Regions from separate parts of the Holdemania sp. 1001095H_141210_F2 genome, predicted to be linked through region 1. Evidence: riboswitches for the same ligand, from Rfam matches in the RefSeq annotation. Region 1 holds a riboswitch; the other holds the start of a gene.
What was found. A riboswitch is a leader RNA that binds a small molecule or an ion and turns the genes downstream of it on or off. The one in region 1 is predicted to bind lysine.
Positions count from the first base shown of each region.

Region 1 (4,214 bases):
AATCGTCGCCAAAGGCGATAACGTCGCAGAGCTCAATGTTGAGATGAGCGCATAAATCCATTAAGCCGGTGAGCTTGGATACCTTACTGTTGAGAATCGCAAAATAATTGGGATCCTTGGCGTTATCGACCAACTTGCAATGATAGGCTTCAAGATCCAGCTGCCTGATCATTTCCGGAAGTTGAGTAACAATGGAAATCTTGGCGATCTCAACGGTGTCGATCGTCGTATAATCGGTATATTCGTGGACATGATCGCCGGTGACCAGACTGCGGTTATTGGTCAGAATCACATCGGGATAAGTGACGTTGACATGGGTGTCAGGAAGGGTCAGCAGCTCGCGGATCAGTGCTTCCGCCTTGTCAGCTTCAACCCCGTATTTGCTGAGTGTCTGATCATGATAAATTGTCTTTGCGCCGTTTAATGAAATGATCCCGTCAGCTTCGATCGCCTCCATGTATTCTTTAGCGCGCATGACGGCTCGGCCGGTCGCCACAATCACCTGATGATCGGTTTCTGTTTTCAGTCTGTGGAAAATTTCCCGGGTCATTGCGGATACGGTCTTGTCGGTGTGAAGCAGTGTCTGATCTAAATCAATCGCCAGTAATTTCATCATTGAAGCCTCCTGTTTTCATTAATGATAGTATAGCACTAAAAAAGGAAAAGGGTTGATTGCGAACAAACAGAGGACAAATAAAGAACAATGGTCTCAGCATGGTTGCGGCAAACAAAGTTTTTTAGAGCGAACAGCCATAAAAAAACTGGAAGAAATGCGCTCAGGCACATCTTCCAGCTTTAGTGGACAGCGATTGTTTTTACGCAGCGTCGGATTGAAGGGTGCAATGCCCATAGAACGGCGTCAGGCCCCACATCTCAACACCCTGGACTGCAGTGCTCTTTAAGCCCGGCGTGTTGTAATTGAATAAGGGAATCAGGTAGACGTTCTCTTCGATCAGATAACGTTCAGCGTCATGCAAAGCGTTCATGTATTCCGTATGATCGACCAGATATCCCGCTTCATCAACCATTTTATCATAAATCGGATCGTCCACGGAGGCTACGATCTGCTGACCAGTCGTCCACAAATTGAGGAACTGGGAAGGATCATCCCCGGCGCTGTATCCATAACGGGAGGTTTCAAAATCGCCATTGTCAACCTGATTGTAGAAGACGCCGGATTCCACGACCTGCAGCTCACATTGAATCCCGGCTTTTTCCCACATCTGCTGCAGAATCTGCGCCACGTCAGCGTGCAGCTGGCTTTGCGAATACTTGTAAACAATTTTTAACGGATGACTTTCATCATAACCCGCTCTGGCTAATAAAGCTTTGGCTTCGTCCAGGTTGTATTCCAGATATTTTTCTCTGGCGTCCTGTTCCTTGCGGAAATCGCCCTCAGCCCCGGCTAAGCCTTCCGGAACATAACCATGCAGAACGCGGTAGTATTCCTCGCTGCCGACAGCGCTGACCAAGGCATCCTTGTCGATGGAAAGGGCTAAGGCCCGGCGGACGTCGACATTTTTTAAATAGTCAGGACCGGTAGAGCCGGAATTTAAAGCGATGAAATAACTGGAGATTTGTGGGATTTTCCAGATTTCTTCCGGATTTGGATACCCTTCGGCAATCGTCGCGGTTATGTTGAGCGCCATATCAATTTCGTTGTTTTTAAACGCCAGGGACTGCGCGTCGGAATCGGCCATGACCAGGAATGTGATCCGCGGCATCGTGATGCTATCAGCGTCATAGTAGTTGTCGTTCTTCACAACGACGGCTTTTTCATTTTCATTGCATTCTTCCAGCGTGTACGGACCGACAGTCGGATAACCGGGCTTGAAGGCCCATAGCGATTCGTGGGCGTCGGCGATGTCAGCGCGCAGCGGCCGCCAGACATAGTTTGTCAGCATTTGTGGGAACCAGGCGCAGGGCTTGATCAGTTTGAGAACCAATGTCTGATCATCAGGCGTGCTGACGCCTTCAATTTCAATCTGCGTCGGATCCAGATCCATGTTGCCGGCGATTTCTTCAGCGCCGGCCAGATAGGTCATTGGGTAGTAAATCGACCAGGAATTGTCGGCGCCGTAGGTGAGATTCCGCAGGATTCCATATTTGAAATCGGCGGATGTCAGCGGCTGACCGTCGCTCCACACAACGCCGTCGCGCAGAGTGAACGTGTAGGTCAGCCCATCGTCAGAAAGAGTATAATCCTGGCACAGATCGTTGATGATCTGATTGCTGTCGTCAGCTCGAAACAGACCGGCGGTCAAATGACGCAGTACGTAATCATTGACTGTTTCCTGGGTTAAGCCTGGATCTAAGGTTGTGATCTGACCTCCGATCGCGACGACCAGTCCCTCATCTGAAGCCCGGTTTCCCTGAGCGGCGTTTTGCGACGAACAGGCCGCGGTGAACAGCAGCATGATGGAGCATAGAAGGGTAAATACTTTCTTCATCTTTTCTTCCTCCTCAGAATTGACTCTGATAAACAAAAACCGCGTACTATTACATACGCGGTGAATTACCGTTTTCTATGCAATAGCGCCTCTTCATTGAATGAAGGAGTGCTGCGGGTATTTCCTGCAGCCCCATAACCAACTTCTGCCGAAGCCTGTTATTCGGCGGTGGTTGCCTTTCTGAAAAGATCATCGCCCGCCGGCTCCCCTTTCGTACTCATCTGCACCGCTACCTCTACATGTTTTTGTTGTATGTTATAAGTCTATCCGTTATTCGTGAAAAGTCAAGCGATTAAAAACGATTTCCAGAAATTAAAATGAAAATTTTGTTATTTTATGAAAATTAAAGAAAATTATTTTCATGGAATAAAATGCAAGGCGGGCAGGGATTGAAACGGCCGGGATGATAAAGAACCGGCACGAAGTTAAGCGTTCCTTTAGCACACAGGGGATAACGCAAGCTGAGCGGCGGGGATCAGCAAAATGGAAAAAATAAAAAAGCTCCGCAATCCGGAGCTTTGATGACCATGGAGCAGATGAGCGGAATTGAACCGCCGTGTCGACCTTGGCAAGGTCGCGTTCTACCATTGAACTACATCTGCACAACTTGTGGAGCGGGTGAGGAGAATCGAACTCCCGTAGCAACCTTGGGAAGGTTGTGTTCTGCCATTGAACTACACCCGCGCATTCTGATTTCCAAGTGCTCATTTATTATAGCATAATTTGAAAAAAATGAAGTCCTGAATTTAAAAAAAAATAAAAAAAATTTTGCCGCGGTCTGGCAGAACAGATCAACGCAGAAATGTGAATGAATCCTTGTTTATCACATTGTGAAGGCAAAAAACATAAAAAAAGGCAGATTTATGAAAATAAACAGAGATTTTCATAAAAATTCTAAAAAAAACGGAAAAAAGTAAAAATATTTTGATTTTTCGTGGGGCTTTTTTAAAAATACCGCAATATTACTAATGTAAGCGAAAGGAGAGTGTTTATGAAAGAGATATTTCAAGAATACGGAGGATTAATCATCGCGGTAATTCTGGTCGGCCTGTTGATAGCTTACATCACAATGGCCGACACTGGATTCGCGGCGCAGCTGACCAGCGGCATCAGTAAGACCGTCGGGAACTTGCTGGATTTAGGGCAGCACTACACACCGTCGGTATCGTAACCGACAGAAGGAAAGCGGCCGCGCTTTCCTTTCTTTTCATCAATGTGAAGGAGGAATATGAATGAGTCAATCCGTCAAGATTTACGGCCTGATTTTCCTGGCCTGTATCTGTCTGTTATTGTTTCTGGATTTTGACCGCAAGCTGATTATGGAAGATTCGCTGTTTGAGAGTGTGCGGACGACGCAGTTATCCGTGATGGACGAAGCGCTGAACCGCGGAGACCTGATCGTAAACAACCGTTTGTCGGTGAATAAAAACCGGGTGATGCGGTTGTGGAATGCAAAGATCGCGCAGAATCACAGCACGCTGTCGCAGCTGGAAGTTCGCTTTGTCGATATTCATGAAGATCCGGCCGCGATTGCCGTGGCGGTGCGGGAATCGGGGAAAGCAGCGATGAGCGCACAGATGGATTCGCAATATGACAACGTGGTGATCGTTGAAAGAAACGAGGAGACAGAATGAAAAAAATAAAGCTTTCCCCTTCTTTTCTTCAGCGCTACCGGCTGCTTTTAACGCTGATTCTGACGTTGGCGGTGGGCTTATGCGGTTATAAAGTGTATGAAACGACCGTACAGGCGGCCATTGATCCGAT
Region 1 covers NZ_JADNPO010000003.1:72,501-76,714, forward strand. Annotated here, with positions in the region: gene I2G61_RS02890 (Cof-type HAD-IIB family hydrolase) at 1-616, opposite strand, end outside; gene I2G61_RS02895 (peptide ABC transporter substrate-binding protein) at 816-2,450, opposite strand; lysine riboswitch at 2,526-2,696, opposite strand; tRNA gene I2G61_RS02900 (tRNA-Gly) at 2,979-3,052, opposite strand; tRNA gene I2G61_RS02905 (tRNA-Gly) at 3,061-3,134, opposite strand; gene I2G61_RS02910 (hypothetical protein) at 3,442-3,621, shown strand; gene I2G61_RS02915 (DUF5411 family protein) at 3,683-4,084, shown strand; gene I2G61_RS02920 (RcpC/CpaB family pilus assembly protein) at 4,081-4,214, shown strand, end outside.

Region 2 (4,214 bases), on a different contig from region 1:
TCACGCCCAGCGCTTCCAGATTTTCCTTCAACAGCTTCCGTAACGGCTCGCTGTAAACCAGATCGTCATACGAGTTCTCAAAGTTATGATAAGCTAACGACGCACCCGTCATCAGCGCCGCGCCCTTGGCGCAGTTGATGATCCGCTGTGTTAATTCTTCCAGATAAGCGCGGGATTTCGCCCGGATATAGAACTGACAGGACGCGCTTTCCGGCACGATGTTGGCCGCCGCTCCGCCGTTGGTTACAATCCCATGCACCCTTGCGTCGCTCTGCATGTGCTGGCGCAGGGCGTTGATCCCGGCAAACGTGAGCTGGACGGCATCCAAAGCATTGATGCCTAAATGCGGATACGCCGCAGCGTGCGCCGCTTTCCCGGTGAAGTCAAACTGCAGGGAATCCATCGCCAGCGACACGACATGAATGTTGTTTTCCGCGCCTAAATGCATCTGAAATGCCGCGTCAATATCGTCAAAGCAGCCCGCGTCAACCAGGTCGCACTTGCCGCCCAGCGTTTCTTCCGCCGGCGTTCCGATCAAAACGATTGTACCGCTGAATTCTTCGCTGATCTGCGCCAGCAAGGCGGCTGCGCCCAGTGTTGAAGCTGCGATCCAGTTATGACCGCAGGCATGGGCGTTCTGGTTATGCTCCGGACCATAGCCCGGCAGCGCGTCATATTCCGCCAGGAAAGCAATTTTCGGACCATCGCCGCAGTTCAGCTCAGCGCGAAACGCCGTTGCCAGACCGCCGTAAGGCTGCGTGACCGTGAAACCATAGCCGCGCATTTTTTCACACAAATACTGCGACGACCAGACCTCATCACACCCCAGTTCCGGATGGGCGTAGATTTCATCGCGGACTTGTTCAAACTGTTCAGCCATTTCCGCTTCCCGCGCAAACAGCGCCTCGCGCAGCATCGCCAAGTTCTTTTCCATCGTGATTTCCTCCCGTCTAGTATCCGATCAGCACGGCAATCGTTAAGAGCACAATTTCCGCGATGAACAATAAACCGAACAACGGCGTCACAAACTTATACCACTTGTTGACCGGCAGGCCCATAATTCCGCACATCATAAAGACGGAGGTCGGCCAGAAAATATTGGAAAACCCGTCGCCGAACTGGAAAGCCAGAACCGCGATTTGCCGGCTCAAGCCGACCATTTCAGAAACCGGCGCTAAAATCGGCATCGTGACGACCGCCTGTCCGCCACCGGACGGAATGAAGAAGTTAATGATATTCTGCACAAACAACATGCCCATCGCGCTCGCAATGCCTTGAAACTGCGCCAAACCGGTCGACAGCCAGTACACAATCGTGTCGATGATGTGTGCGTTGTCCATGATGACTGGAATCGCCCGGCTCAGCCCGACGATCAGCGCGCCGAACATCATATCCTTCGCCGCTTCGATGAAATACTGCGCGATCTGGCTCGGCGTAAACCGGGACACCAGACCGATCACAAGCATCATGATGATGAACAGCGCCGCGATTTCATTGATATACCAGCCCAGCTTGATCGTGCCGATCAAAAGCATGACGACGGTGAAAATGAAACACAGCCCGGAAATTTTCTGCGTCAGCGTAAAATCACGCTTCATCAGTTCTTCCTTAGTACCGACTTCGCGGAAATTCAGGTTTTCACCGGCCAGAATTGATTTTTCCGGATGCTTTCTGACCTTCTCCGCATAGCGCCAGACATAAATGATCGAGATGCCCATGAAAATAACAAAGCAGAAGACCCGGTAACCCAGGCCAGAAAACAGCGGAACCTGAGATACTTCCTGCGCGATGCCGATCGTGAACGGATTGATCGTCGCCGCCGCAAAGCCGACCGCGACCGCGATATAGACGATCGAACCGCCGACGATGGCGTCAAAGCCCAGCGCAATCGCAATTGAAATGAAGATCGGAAGCAGGCCGTAGGTTTCCTCAAACAGACCGATGGTTGAGCCGAGGATCCCGAAGGCGATCATGCAGATCGGAATCAACAGGTGTACGCGGTTGCCGATCTTTCGCAAAACGGCGCCGACGACCGCATCGAACGTTCCGTTTTTCAATAACATATAAACAAAGGCGTAAGCAAAGACGATGAAGAAAATAATCTGAGCACCGTCAATGAAGCCTAACTGAATCGAAGTGAAAATTTCAAACAGACTGCAGCCGGTTTTCGGCAGGTAATGGAACGAATCGGCGACGACGACCATCTTGCCGCTGGCTTCGTCCAGGACACGGGTGAATTCCCCGGCCGGCACAATGTTCGCCAACAGCGCGGTCAGCAGGACCATGCCGAAGATAATGACATAGGTATGGGGCATTTTGAATGATGTGGCAGTTTTCTTGCGCATACAATTTCCTCCTTAACAAAAAAAATCTTTACATCCTAAAACATGTAAAGATCAATGGAAATCATCATTCATCCCTATATGCCTTAAGATAGTGCTCCTTTGTAAAATGGCATCTTTACAAAGACAGTGACCTACCTGTTCGATAGGTCCCCAGCCGCTTTTATGACAAAGCGACTTCGGCGGATCATCCTTTCCGGCTGACTTCTCAGGCTTTCGGCCTCCATCAGCGTACTCTTAATCTCCGCGCCTCTAGCTGTGCTTTCACACAAGCATGTTTAGATTACCATATTCAATTTTACATTTCAACCGGAAAACACAAGAAAAAAGGAAATTCTGACAGAATTTCCCAAGGACTTGAAAAACAGATCAAACGGCGGACGACAGCGGATCTTTGGTATCGTAATCCTCCAATTTTAATAAGGAATAAAGTATTGCACGGAACGGTTTGGCATCATAGGTGAAGCGCTGCAGCCGATCGGCATAACGCATCGCATAGCTGTTGAGCAGACAATGAACGACGTTCGCCCGGGTCCGGGCTTCGCTTTCACTTAAGTCGGGATCATGGCGCTGGATGTATTCCTGAAGCTGACGCCGGTAACGCATCGACCACTCCGCGATCGCCGGAAAATTATCGACCCGGTGGGAGCTGATCAAGGAAGCCTGCGTCGAATAGAGCGCCGCCGTGACCGGATCATCCGCGAACAGTTCGTTTTCCTGCATCAGAATATCCAGAAACGATTTCAGATCCCCGGCCGCTTCCGCCTTCTTCAACGTTTCACGGATATTCTTTGCCGCATATTCGTCCCAAATCTCGACAAAAATCTCCTCCTTGCATGGAAAATGCCGGTAAAAGGAACCGACCGCTAACCCGGCGCGTTCCGTGATTTCCTGAATGCTCGTCTGTTCATAGCCTTTTTCAAGGAACAACGCCAGCGCCTGTTTCTTAAGCAGATCATGCGTTGTCGTAAAGCGTGCGGATCGCGGCATACTATCCCTCTTTTCTGTGCTTAACTATAGCCCAGCCCACCGGTGGTGTCAAGATTGCGTCAGAAGAGAGCGCTTTGTTTAAAGTTTTTGTGAATCTAATTCACTTTCATATTGATAAAATTTGCACATACCCGTATAATAGAAGCAACAATGTGAATCACATTCACAAGAAAGGAGAATTTTATGTCTGATTTATTTCCAATCCTCACCTCGCCGGGCAAAATTGGCACACTGGAACTGAAAAACCGCATCGTCCTGCCGCCAATGGGGACCGATGCCGGACGAGATGGCTTCGTCACGGATGCGATCGTCAACCGCTACGCCGAAAACGCCAAAGGCGGCACCGGCCTGATCATCACCGAGGTCACCTGCGTCGATCCGCCGCTGGGCATCAACACCGCCCAATACATCGCACTGAGCGACGACAAGTACATTCCGGGCTTTCGCCGGATCACCGACGTCATTCATCAATATGGTTCCAAGTGTGCGATCCAGCTCAGCCATGCCGGACGCGGCGCCAATCTGGATGTACTGCACAAGCTGAACCAGCCGGCTGTTGCCCCTTCCGCAGTCGCGATGCCGTATAGTTTTCTGACCGGGCTGACCGGAGAAACGCCGCGGGCTTTTGAGCACGATGAAATCGTTGCACTGGAGGATAAATTTGCGGATGCCGCCTACCGTGCCAAGCAGGCCGGCTACGACGCCGTAGAGGTGCATGGGGCCGGGTATTATCTGGTCGCTCAGTTCTTCTCCGCCACCGCGAATCTGCGGACTGACGAATATGGCGGCAGCGCGGAGAACCGGGCGCGTTTCGCCTGCAACATCATCCGCAAGATCAAAGCTCGCTGCGGAGCTGACTTCCCGGTTCTGATCAAGATGAAC
Region 2 covers NZ_JADNPO010000009.1:24,759-28,972, forward strand. Annotated here, with positions in the region: gene I2G61_RS07565 (M20 family metallopeptidase) at 1-934, opposite strand, end outside; gene I2G61_RS07570 (YfcC family protein) at 951-2,345, opposite strand; lysine riboswitch at 2,427-2,605, opposite strand; gene I2G61_RS07575 (TetR/AcrR family transcriptional regulator) at 2,712-3,332, opposite strand; gene I2G61_RS07580 (FAD-dependent oxidoreductase) at 3,516-4,214, shown strand, end outside.
Region 2: it holds a riboswitch for lysine, as region 1 does, so the genes downstream of both, I2G61_RS07570 (YfcC family protein) here and I2G61_RS02895 (peptide ABC transporter substrate-binding protein) in region 1, are expected to answer to the same signal.